Methylorubrum extorquens: one gene and its partner. The protein of the gene in region 1 interacts with the protein of each later gene in a pairwise test. Links are inferred from orthologs where the notes say so. Each region holds a gene or a part of one and is shown in the gene's direction. Other genes may lie near its edges.

Evidence for each region. Proteins that work in one complex are often made in the same cells at the same time.
Region 2: the proteins of dnaE (region 1) and dnaQ interact in binary tests that used the Escherichia coli proteins (3 or more experiments, as listed by UniProt). The link is inferred for Methylorubrum extorquens from one-to-one orthologs.

What each region holds. Positions count from the first base shown.
Region 1 is NZ_JALJXF010000001.1:4,976,524-4,985,282, reverse strand. What follows is about bases 2,287-6,405. They hold dnaE (DNA polymerase III subunit alpha), read left to right. Parts: upstream 2,287-2,683; coding sequence 2,684-6,205; downstream 6,206-6,405. In the rest of the region: J2W78_RS23205 (Fur family transcriptional regulator), read right to left, coding at 1-56; J2W78_RS24785 (hypothetical protein), read left to right, coding at 275-406; zinc ABC transporter ATP-binding protein AztA, read left to right, coding at 415-1,317; J2W78_RS23195 (metal ABC transporter permease), read left to right, coding at 1,314-2,201; J2W78_RS23185 (lytic murein transglycosylase), read left to right, coding at 6,447-7,232; J2W78_RS23180 (gamma-glutamylcyclotransferase), read right to left, coding at 7,302-8,003; J2W78_RS23175 (hypothetical protein), read right to left, coding at 8,048-8,440; DNA repair protein RecO, read left to right, coding at 8,571-8,759. UniProt on the Escherichia coli protein: DNA polymerase III is a complex, multichain enzyme responsible for most of the replicative synthesis in bacteria. This DNA polymerase also exhibits 3' to 5' exonuclease activity. The alpha chain is the DNA polymerase catalytic subunit.
Region 2 is NZ_JALJXF010000001.1:4,533,585-4,537,084, forward strand. Bases 1-2,948 are described here. They hold dnaQ (DNA polymerase III subunit epsilon), read left to right. Parts: upstream 1-1,093; coding sequence 1,094-1,804; downstream 1,805-2,948. Other genes in these bases: J2W78_RS21175 (shikimate dehydrogenase), read left to right, coding at 1-406; coaE (dephospho-CoA kinase), read left to right, coding at 403-1,023; J2W78_RS21190 (CopG family transcriptional regulator), read left to right, coding at 2,024-2,473; J2W78_RS21195 (extracellular catalytic domain type 1 short-chain-length polyhydroxyalkanoate depolymerase), read left to right, coding at 2,546-2,948. Also shown: more of J2W78_RS21195, read left to right, coding at 2,949-3,500. UniProt on the Escherichia coli protein: DNA polymerase III is a complex, multichain enzyme responsible for most of the replicative synthesis in bacteria. The epsilon subunit contain the editing function and is a proofreading 3'-5' exonuclease.

The sequences.
Region 1 (8,759 bases):
TGCGCGTGCCCGTCCCCGTCGCCCTGGCCGTGCTCCTGCTGCGCGTGACCGCGCATCCCGACCTCCCCGGTCTCGGCGCCCGGTGTCGCCGCTTATCGTTACCGCTCGTCTCGACACTCGGCACGGGCCGATTGAACTCGGCCCATGTTACAGTGTATCAGCCCGACCAAGATAGGCGTCCGGCCGCAATCGGGCAACGAGGCGGGCAACGGCACGGGCTACATCATCCCGGCCTCCGCGACACCGCCCGCGCCGGTCCATCCTCGGAGATCCCATGACCCGTGCCGGCGGGACCGTCCGCCTCCCGCGCCGCTCGCTGTTCCGCAGCGGGGTCGGCCCTCGTCTCGCGGCCGCCCTCATCCTGTCGAGCCTGCTCTGGGCCGTGATCCTGTGGGCCAAATCGTGACCGAAAGCGTGAGTGGCGAGGCGGTGCGCGCAGGCGCCATCCGGTTCCGGGGCCTGACGCTCGGCTACGACCGGCATCCGGCGGTTCACCATCTCGACGGCACCATCGCGCCCGGCGACCTGCTCGCCGTGGTCGGACCGAACGGCGCGGGCAAGTCGACCCTTCTGAAAGGCATCGTCGGCGAGATCCGCCCGCTCGACGGGAGCGTCGAGGCGGGGCCGCGCTCCGGCGCCGTCGCCTACCTGCCGCAGGCCGCCGAGATCGACCGCAGCTTCCCCTTGAGCGTCCTCGACCTCGTGGCGATGGGGCTGTGGCGCCCGATCGGCGCGTGGCGCAGCCTCACCCGCCAGCGCAGCCGCCTGATCGAGGCGCTCGCGGCGGTCGGGCTCAACGGCTTCGAGGACCGACCGATCGGCACCCTCTCCGGCGGGCAGTTCCAGCGCGCCCTGTTCGCCCGGCTGATCCTGCAGGACGCGCGGATCATCCTGCTCGACGAGCCCTTCACGGGCATCGACGAGCGCACCACCGCCGACCTGCTGACTCTGATCCGCGGCTGGCACCGCGAGGGCCGGACCGTGGTCGCGGCCCTGCACGACCTCGGTCAGGTGCGCGCGCATTTCGCCTCGACCCTCGTTCTGGCCCGCCGGCCCATCGCCTGGGGGCCGACGCGCGAAGTGCTGACGCCGCCGGTGCTGGCCCGGGCGCTGCGCCTGTCGGAAGCCTGGGACGAGGCGGCCGCGATCTGCCGCCATGACGCACACGAGCATGACGCGCACGAGGCGCATCATGGGACGGACCACGGAGGCTCCGCGGAGCCGCAGGTTCCGGGGCACAGCCACAGCCACGATCATCACGAGCACGGCCATCATGATCACGACCATGGCCGCGCGCATCACGGGGCCGTCTCGTGACGCTTGCCGATCTGCTTGATTTCCTGATCGGCCCCTTCGTCGAGTTCGGCTTCATGCGCCGGGCGCTCGCCGGGTGCCTCGCCCTATCGCTGTCGGCGCCGCCGCTCGGGGTCTTCCTGATGCTGCGCCGGATGAGCCTGATGAGCGAGGCGATGAGCCACGCTATCCTGCCCGGCGCCGCCGCGGGCTTCCTCGTCGCCGGGCTGTCGCTGCCGGCGATGACGCTGGGCGGACTCGTGGCCGGACTCGCGGTGGCTTTGGCCGCCGGGCTCGTCACCCGCTCGACCGTGCTGAAGGAGGATGCGAGTCTGGCCGCCTTCTACCTGATCTCGCTGGCGGGCGGGGTGTTCCTCGTGTCGCTGCGCGGCTCGCAGGTCGATCTGCTGCACATCCTGTTCGGCACCGTGCTGGCGCTCGACGACGACGCGCTCACGCTGCTCGGCGGTATCAGTAGCCTCACACTGGTCGCGCTCGCCCTGCTCTACCGCCCGCTGGTGATCGAGTGCGTCGATCCGCTGTTCCTGCGCACCGTCAGCCGCGCCGGCGGCCCTGTGCACTCGGCCTTCCTCGCGCTGGTGGTGGTCAACCTCGTCGGAGGGTTCCAAGCGCTCGGCACGCTGCTGGCGGTCGGCCTGATGCTGCTGCCGGCGATCACCGCCCGGTTCTGGGCCGCCGACCTGTCGGGCCTGATCCCCGTGGCGATGCTGGTCTCGATGCTCTCCAGCGTGACCGGCCTGCTCGTCTCCTACCATGCCGGCATCCGGCTCCCGACCGGGCCGGCGATCGTGCTGGCAGCGGGCGCGCTCTACCTCGTCTCGATGCTGGTCGGCCCCCGCGGGGGCCTGCTCCACCGCCTCGTACGGCGGCGTCACTTGGAGGCGTGAGGCGAATCGCGCGGCGATCCGATGCGTGAGGGCGCTTGAAGGGCCGATTCGCCGATGGCTACCGTGGCGCCGGCAACACATCGTTCACCATTCCATCGCGTCGTTCGGTCCCGAGGCTTTACACAGAACAAAACAGGAACAAAGATCGCTCCATCAACAGGGAGTGAAAGCGATGACCAAGCGTGTGCTCTTCACCAGCCTCGTCGAGTTCACCGCCTTTGGCCTGCTCTTCGGAGCGGTCGCGCTCTGGGCGGTAGCCTTGGCGCCGATCCATTAAGGGTTCGCATTCGAGCGCTGTTTGTTCCGGCATCGGCTGCGTTGCTCACAGGAAAGGGCACCGGGCCGGTGTTTTCGGCCCGCCCCGGCGATCCGCACGGCGTCGGGCGCGAAGAGCGGTGGATATCGGGCGTGGTGCGGCGCCTTGGTGACAGACTCGGAAGGCATGGAGCGGCGATCTTAGCGGGCTCCGAGCAGGGTCCTTCATGGCGCGCACACTCAAAGAGGTCGGCTTCGTCCACCTCCATGTCCACTCGTCCTACTCGCTGCTCGAAGGCGGCGTGAAGGCGGGCGATCTCGTCAAGGCGGCCGCGGCCGACCGGCAGCCCGCGCTCGCGCTCACCGACACCAACAACCTGTTCGGGGCGCTGGAATTCTCCGAATACGCCGCCAAGGCCGGAATCCAGCCGATCGCCGGCCTCCAGCTCACGGTGTGCTTCGAGGCGCCGGACCCGATGGCGCGGATGCCGCAGGCCGGCTGCGCCAACATCGTACTGCTCGCCCAGGACGAGACCGGCTACGGCAACCTCCTGCGGCTCGGCAGCCGGGCCCATTTCGACGGCCCGCTCGGCGCCGCGCCCAACCTCGCCGTCTCGGCACTCGAGGGCAACGTCGAGGGACTGATCGGCCTGACCGGCGGGCTCACGGGGCCCCTCGACACCAGCCTGCGCGCCGGCCGCGCCGATCAGGCCGCGCGCCGCCTGGAAATCCTGAAGGGGGCGTTCGGCGAGGAGCGCCTCTACGTCGAGATCCAGCGCCACGGCCTCGACGACGAACGCGCGGTCGAGCGCGAATTGCTGCGGCTCGCCGACACGAACGGCCTCGGCATCGTCGCGACGAACGAGCCGTTCTTCGCCAAGCCCGGCGATTACGACGCCCACGACGCGCTGCTCGCCATCGCCGAGGGCCGCCTCGTCTCCGACGAGCGCCGCCGTCGCCTCACCCCGCGTCACGCCTTCACCACGCGCACCGCGATGATGGAGCTGTTCCGCGATCTGCCGGACGCGCTCGCAGCCTCCGTCGAGATCGCCATGCGCTGCGCCGTTCGGGCGCGCACCCGCAAACCCATCCTGCCGAACTTCGCCAGCGTCGCCGCGGGCGAGGCCCCGCCCATGGCCGAGGTGCTGGCCGAGGCCGCCGAGGCGCCGGTTCAGGCGGTGGCCGCCGACGAGCCGACCGAGTTGTGCCGTCAGGCCGAGGCCGGGCTGGAGCTGCGCTTGAAGCAGCACGGCACCGCCCCCGGTTTCACCGAGGAGGATTACCGCGCGCGGCTGAAGTTCGAGCTCGATGTCATCGTCAAGATGAAGTTCCCAGGCTACTTCCTGATCGTCTCGGACTTCATCAAGTGGGCCAAGGACCACGACATCCCCGTCGGACCCGGCCGCGGCTCGGGCGCGGGCTCCCTGGTGGCGTGGTCGCTCCTCATCACCGATCTCGATCCGCTTCGGTTCGGCCTGCTGTTCGAGCGCTTTCTGAACCCTGAGCGCGTCTCGATGCCGGACTTCGACATCGACTTCTGCGTCGAGGGCCGCGAGCGGGTGATCCGCTACGTGCAGCAGCGCTACGGCGAGCGGCAGGTCGGGCAGATCATCACCTTCGGTACCCTGCTCGCCCGCGGCGTGCTGCGCGACGTCGGCCGCGTGCTGGAAATGCCCTACGGGCAGGTCGACAAGCTGACCAAGCTCGTGCCGCAGAACCCGGCCAACCCCGTGACGCTGGCCCAGGCGATCGAGGGCGAGCCGAAGCTCCAGCAGGCGATCGAGGAGGAGCCGATCGTCGCCCGCCTCGTCGAGATCTCGAAGAAGCTCGAAGGCCTGCACCGCCACGCCTCGACCCACGCCGCCGGCGTGGTGATCGGCGACCGGCCCCTCGAAGAGCTGGTGCCGCTCTACCGAGACCCGAAGACGGGCATGCGGGTGACCCAGTTCAACATGAAGTGGGTCGAGCAAGCCGGCTTGGTGAAGTTCGACTTCCTCGGCCTCAAGACCCTGACGATGCTGCGTTGCTGCACCGACCTCTTGAAGCAGCGCGGCATCGAGGTCGATCTCGCCCAGATCCCGCTCGACGACAAGAAAACCTACGAGCCGATGGGCCGGGGCGAGACCGTTGCGGTGTTCCAGGTGGAATCCGCCGGCATGCGCAAGGCGCTCTGCGAGATGCAGGCCGACCGCCTGGAGGACATCATCGCGCTGGTGGCGCTCTACCGGCCGGGCCCGATGGCCAACATCCCGGTCTATTGCGAGCGCAAGCTCGGGCGCGACGCCGGCAACGAGGCCTCTTGGTACTCACACCCGATGCTGGAGCCGATCCTGAAGGAGACCTTCGGGATCATCGTCTACCAAGAGCAGGTGATGGAGGTCGCCAAGGTTCTGGCCGGCTACACCCTGGGCGAGGCCGACATGCTCCGCCGCGCCATGGGCAAGAAGATCAAAGCGGAGATGGACGCCCAGCGCGACCGCTTCGTGAAGGGCTGCCTCGACAGCGGAATCGCGCAGGCGAAGGCCAACGAGATCTTCGACCTACTCGCGAAGTTCGCGGATTACGGCTTCAACAAGTCCCACGCGGCGGCCTACGCGCTGGTGACCTACCAGACCGCCTATCTCAAGGCGAACCATCCGGTCGAGTTCCTGGCCGCGGCCATGACGCTCGACATCGACAACACCGACAAGCTCGCCGAATTCCGCCAGGACGCGCAGCGCCTGAAGATCACCGTCGAGCCGCCCTCGGTGAACACCTCCGGCGTGGTGTTCGACGTGGATAAGGGGCGCATCCTCTACGCGCTCGCCGCGATCAAGGGCGTCGGCCGCGCGGCGGTGGAATCGATCGTCGCCGCCCGCGGCGACACACCGTTCAAGGACCTCGCCTGTTTCGCCCGGCGCCTGAACCCGCGCCACGTCAACAAGCGCACGCTGGAGAACCTGATCGCGGCCGGGGCGCTCGACTGCATCGAGCCGGACCGGGCGCGGGCCTGGGCCGCGGTCGAGCCGATGATGAAGATGGCCCAGGGCGCGGCCGAGGCCGAGACCTCGGGCATCACCGACATGTTCGGCGGCGTCGCTTCGGTGGATGTGGCGTTGCGCATCCCAGCCCACGAGTTCTGGACCCACACCGACAAGCTGAAGCGCGAATGCGACGCCATCGGCTTCTTCCTCTCGGGCCATCCGCTCGACGAGTACGGACCGATCCTCGAAAAGCTGCGGGTCCAGTCCTGGGCCGATTTCTGCCGGGGGGTGCGGGCGGGCACGGCCAGCGTGGGCCGCATCGCCGCCTCGGTGCTCGACCGCTCGGAGCGGCGCACCAAGAGCGGCAACAAGCTCGGCATCGTCATCCTCTCGGACCAGACCGGGCATTTCGAGGCGATCATCTTCTCCGAGGGGCTCAACCAGTACCGCGACATCCTCGAACCCGGCCGGCCGCTGGTGCTGACGATCCAGGCCAACCTGGAGGGCGAGGACGTGCGCGCCCGCATCACCACCGCCGAGCCGCTCGATCAGGCCGCCGCCCGCCACCAGAAGGGCATGCGCATCTTCCTGCGCGACGACCGCGCCTTGAGTTCGGTGCAGCAGCGCCTGACCCTGCGCGGCGAGGGCGAGGTCTCGCTGATCCTCATTCTCGACGGCGGCGAGCGCGAGGTCGAGGTGCGCCTGAAGGACCGCTATCAGGCGACCCCGCAAGTCGCGGGGGCGCTGCGCGCCGTGCCGGGGGTGGTTCAGGTCGAGGTGAACTGAGCGGGCCGCCCCCTTCATCCGCCGGTAACCAATCCGATCACGTCTGCAAGATAGTGGCGTTGCAGCACCTTTCGTGCCTCACCGCCGCCACAGCTCGGTGATTCTGCCAAAGTATGGTTCGGCCAAGCATAAGATGCCGGGCGGGCGTTCCCGTGGGTGGAACACGCCCGGCTCCGCGGCGCGGCCGAAGCCCTGTGATTGCCGCGGCGCCGCGTGTGGCCGCCGCCTGATGGAGTGTGGGATGACCGGACACGGTTTGAGACTGGTGGCGGTTGCCGCCCTGATGGGGCTGGCCGGCACGGCGCAGGCGGCGCAGTGCGGCAACAGCGCCGCCGGCTTCGAGGCCTGGAAGGACGAGTTCGCCGCCGAGGCCAAGGGCCGGGCGAGCCCGGCCTCCCTCGCGGCGCTCGCCAACACCTCCTACTCCACCGCGACCATCTCGGCGGATCGCGGCCAGAAGAGCTTCAAGCTCTCCCTCGACCAGTTCCTGGCCAAGCGCGGCGGCAACGTCATCGTCTCCCGCGGGCGCACCCTCAAGGCTCAGAACGCGGCGCTCTTCGCCTCGATCGAGCAGCGCTACGGCGTGCCGCCGGGCCCGCTTCTGGCGATCTGGGGCATGGAAACCGGCTTCGGCGCGGTGAAGGGCAACGTCAACACCCTCTCGGCGGTGGCGACGCTGGCCTACGATTGCCGCCGCTCGGCCTACTTCACCGATCAGCTCTACGCAGCGCTCAAGCTCGTCGACAGCGGGGTGCTCACCTCCGCCACCCGCGGTGCGGCCCACGGCGAGGTCGGCCACACCCAGTTCCTGCCGAAAAACGTCCTGACCTACGGCGTCGGCGGCAGCCTCGACAGCGCGCCGGTCGCGCTGAACTCCACCGCCAACTTCCTGAAGGGTCACGGCTGGCAGCGCGGCGCGGGCTACCAGCCCGGCGAGCCGAACTTCGCCGCGATCCAGGGCTGGAACGCCGCCGGCGTCTACCAGCGCGCCATCGCGCTCCTCGGCGCCCGGATCGACGGGCAGTAATCTTCCGTCACTGCGAGCGGAGCGAAGCCGTCCACGGCGCGGCCCTTTCCGGAAAGGTCGCGCCCTGGATCACTTCGGCGGGCAGACTGTCCGCCTCGCCGGCAGGCGCTCGGCCACGAGCGCCTGGAGCGACCACAGGTGCCGATCGTGGATGCCGAGCCGGGCGCAGGCCTCCACGGTGCGGAACAGATACTCGGCGCTCGGGCCCAGATGCCCGCAGGCCGCGGCGATCTTGTCCGCGATCTCGGTGTCGGAGAGGCGGCCGGTGTAGCGGTCGCTCTGCCGGTTCACCATGAAGGTCAGCGCCATGACCGGCCCGGTCTCCGTCTCGACGGTGACCCAGCGGCCCTCGTAGCCCTTGCCCTTCATCTCCCGCCGCCAGACCGGCATCAGGATGCCATGCGGGTCGGCATCGTCCAGGCGGAGGGCGACGCCGCGGCAGATCCCGCCCCGGTCGAGCCCCAGCACCAAGCCCGGATTCTCCGGCGTGCCGCGAAACCGCCGCTGCAGCAGGCAGAACCGGCGATGCCAGCCCCGCAGCGTGCCGAGCCGCTGCTCGGTAAAGGCGAATTCCGGGTTCCACAGCAGCGAGCCATAGGCGAACACCCATAGCCCGCCCTCGGGTGCGGCGCGACGGGTCAGCATCGCCGCGAGTTCGGGCGCGAGGTCGGCGTCGGAGAGCAGCGTCAGCGCGTCCGGGTCGTCGGGAACGGTGTCGGGATGGGCACGGGCGATCAGGTCGAGGGAGAGCGACAGGGAACGAGAGGCCATCGGGCCGGAACGGACCATTTTTGGGCAGGCGCGCGCAACCCCCTTCAGCCCCCCGGCATGTCCAGCTCCGAAAACGGCTCGCTGCGATGCCCCTCGCAGGTCTCCTCCTCGTCCCGCAGGACGGTGAGCGCCCCGGCCTCCTCCCGCACCACGAGCTTGGGCCGTTCCGGCTTGCCGAAGGTGCGTCCGCTCATCCGGGTCGAGATGCAGTAAAGCTGGCGCCCGCCATCCTCGAACGGGCCGGCGATCCGGCTATGCGCGAACCGCACCGGGATCAGCGAGACCGAACCGAACGCGACCTGATTGCGCGCCAACGCGGCGATCCGCTCGCGGACCGTGCCGGTGGCGGCGGAGGGTGAAGGCGGGGCAGCGGTCGCAGTGCAGCCGCCGACCGCGAAGGCTATCGCCAGCATCACCCCGCCGCGCCGCCCGACCATCGCGAAATCTCCCGTTGCGGGAAAAGCGTAGCGGTTTCGAGCAGGGCGCGAAACGGGGCAATCGTCCGCAAGGGACAGGCCTCCCGCTCACCATGCTCCCATGCAGCGAAAAAGCGACTATCTGTCTCCCATGCAATGGATCGACGATGGCCTGGTGATCGGCCTGCGCAAGCACGGCGAGACCGGGGTCGTGCTCGAACTGATGACGCCGGAGCACGGGCGCCATCTCGGGCTCGTCCATGGCGGGCGCTCGCGGCGGATGCAGCCGATGCTCCAGCCCGGCAACATGCTCCGCGCGACATGGCGGGCGCGGCTCGAC
Region 2 (3,500 bases), 450 kb from region 1 along the record:
GCGGGGGCTCTCGGTCCGCGTCGCCAACCGCAGCCCCGAGCGGGCGCGTGTGCTGGCCGAACTCGACCCCGAACACGTCGAGGCGCTGGCCTGGGAGGCCGTGCCGGACGCACTTTCCGACACCGGGCTTCTCGTCAACACCACCTCGCTCGGCATGGCCGGGCACCCGCCGCTCGCTCTCGACCTCGTCCCGCTCTCGGACCGCGCGGCGGTGGCCGACATCGTCTACGTGCCGCTGGAGACGCCGCTCCTGGCCGCGGCGCGGGCGCGGGGGCTTGCGGCGGTGGATGGGCTCGGCATGCTGCTGCACCAGGCCGTGCCGGGCTTCGCCGCATGGTTCGGCCTGCGCCCCGAGGTGACGCCGGCCCTGCGCCAAAGAATCGTCGCGGATCTCGTCGCGAAATGAGCGCTTCCGAACAACCCCGCCCTCCCGTGGTGCTCGGCCTCACCGGCTCGATCGGCATGGGAAAGTCGGCCACCGCCGCGATGTTTTCCGCCCGCGGCGTCCCGGTCCATGATTCGGACGCGGCGGTCCACGCCCTCTACGGGCCGGGCGGCGCCGCGGCGCGGGCGATCGGGGACGCCTTTCCCGGCGCCCTGACGCCGGAGGGCGGGGTCGATCGCCCGGCCCTGCGCACGGCGGTGCTCGGCAATGCCGAAAAACTCGCCCGGCTGGAGGCGATCGTGCATCCGCTGGTTCGCGACGAGAGCCGCGCCTTCCTCGCCCGCAACGCGGGGGCGCCGCTCGTCGTCCTCGACATCCCGCTCCTGTTCGAGACCGGGGCCGACGCCCGCTGCGACGCCGTCCTCGTCGTCACCGCTCCGCCGGAGGTGCAGCGCGCCCGCGTGCTCGCCCGCCCCGGCATGACCGAGGATGCGTTCGACGCGATCCGTGCCAAGCAGATGCCGGATGCCGAGAAGCGGGCGCGGGCGGATTACGTGATCGACACGAGCCGCGGGTTCGAACACGCCGAAGGCGAGGTGAAGCGGATCGCCGAGGAGCTGGCCAACCGAAGCCGCTGAGGGACGTCGCCGGTTAACGCATCCTTCGCCAGCCGCGCGCAGGCTGTGTTCCTGCATCGGATCGGAAAAAATGCTGCGCGAGATCGTCCTCGATACCGAGACCACTGGCACGGAGGCTCGAAACGGCGACCGGCTGATCGAGATCGGCTGCGTCGAACTCATCAACCACGTCCAGACCGGCGAGACCTTCCACCGGCTCATCAACCCGCAGCGCGCGGTGTCCGAGGGGGCGTTCGGGGTCCACGGCATCTCGGATGCGATGCTGGCCGACAAGCCGGTCTTCGCCGAGGTGGTCGACGCCTTCGTCGCCTTCTGCTGCGATTCGCGGCTGGTGATCCACAACGCGCCCTTCGACGTCGGCTTCCTCAATATGGAATTCGCCCGGCTCGGGCCCGCCGCGCCGAAGCCGATTGTGCTGGAGGACGTGGTCGATACCCTGCTGCTCGCCCGCCGCAAGCATCCGGGCGCGGCCAACAACCTCGATGCCCTGTGCAACCGCTACGGGGTGGACACCACCCGCCGGGTCAAGCACGGCGCGCTGCTCGACGCGCAGATCCTGGCCGAGGTCTATGTCGAGTTGCTCGGCGGCAAGCAGACCACCCTAGGTCTCAGCATCGCCGAACCGGCCGAGACCGTGGCGCTCGGTGCCCTGACCGATTCGGGTCCGGTCGGGCCGCGGCCGATCCGCAGCCGGCTCACCGAGGGTGAGCGCCTGAGGCATGACAGCTTTGTCGAGAGCCTCGGAACAAACGCCGTCTGGCGGGAATACATGGAGCCGTGAGCCGTTGCCCGCAGCGGTGACCGCACAGGCAACGATCCGTTAAGTCTTTCTCGGCGCGCAGTCTTTGGTGTCGAATGGCCCGTCCTTCGACCGGCTAGGCGCAAGTGGCGCCTCTCCCATCCCCTCGTCCCATCTTGCTGCAATGCAAAAAACTTCATCTTGCGGTGCAGCATAAGCCTTTCCATACCATCCTGGTGGCTGGCGCAGGGATGTCGCGCGATGATGGACGTGATTCAGGAGCGGCGGCCGGATGCCCCGATCGCCGTGAGACTCGGGGCCAAACCCGGCGACCATGAGAAGATCACGGTCAATCTCGGCTTCGTCGATCTCGGGCATGTCGATCTCCTCGTGTCGGAGGGCGTCTACGCCAACCGCAGCGACTTCATCCGCACGGCGGTCCGCAACCAGATCGAGCGGCACGCCGACATCACCCGCCAATCGGTGGCCCGCAAACCGATCGAAGTCGGTCTGCGCCGCTACGGCCGGGCCGAACTGGAAGCGGCGCAGGCGGCGGGGACCCGGCTCGACATCCGCGTCCTCGGCCTCGCCGTCATCGCCGACGACGTTCCCGCCGACCTCGCCAGCGCCGCGATCGCATCGATCGAAGTGCTCGGCAGCCTCCAGGCGAGCCCCGCCGTGAAGCGGGTGCTGGCCGACCGCCTGCCCTGACCCTCGGAAAATCCCCCTCGTGACCCGCTGCGCTCGCGCGCGCTCGTCGCCGACCCGGAAAGCGAGACCCGCATGACCGAACGTCACAACGCCTTCTTCACGGATATCGCCGAGGCCACCCGCCTGACCCAGGCCGGACGGCTCGGTGAGGCGACCGCCCTCATCCAGCGCAGCCTCGGCGGTGCGAACCTCTCCGCCGAGGGGGTGCGGCCGACCGATGCGTCGCCCGCCCCGAACGGGACGCCGCGGCTCGAAGGGTCGGCGACCCGGCTCGATCCGGAGGTGGGTGCGGCTCAGCCTACGGATCACGCGACGCTGATCCCCGAACGGCTTCGCGAGAACATCGACCATGTGATGCAGGGCCTGCGCTCGCTGGTGCCGTCGCTGAATGGGCTGACGGGCGGTGGCCAGGAGGCGCCCAGACCCAACGGTACCGAACCCGCCGGGGTCGCGTCGGAGGGCGGCCAGTTCGTCGAGCGCAGCTTCTCCAATGCCGCCGGGGCGCGGGACTACAAGCTGTTCATCCCGAGCCCGCGGAACGGACCCCGTCCGCTGCTCGTGATGCTGCACGGCTGCAGCCAGTCGCCGGAGGATTTCGCGGCGGGAACGCGCATGAACACGCTCGCCGAGGAGGAGGGGGTCTACGTCGCCTATCCCCGCCAGACGAGCCGGGCCAACGCGCAGAAGTGCTGGAACTGGTTCGAGCCCGGCGATCAGGGCCGGGAGATGGGCGAGGCCGGCATCGTTGCGGGCCTCGTCCGCGCGATTTGCGCCGAGCATTCGATCGATCGCTCCCGCATCTACATCGCCGGGCTCTCGGCGGGCGGGGCGGCGGCGGCCAACATCGCCCGGGCCTATCCCGACCTGTTCGCGGGCCTCGGCGTGCATTCGGGCCTTGCCGCGGGCTGCGCCCGCGACCTGCCCTCGGCGCTCTCGGCGATGCGCGTCGGCGCGCCCGGTGCGGCCGAGCCCGGCGGTGCGGCCGGCTTCGGCGCCGGCGCGGTGACGCAGAACCTGCGGGTGCCGA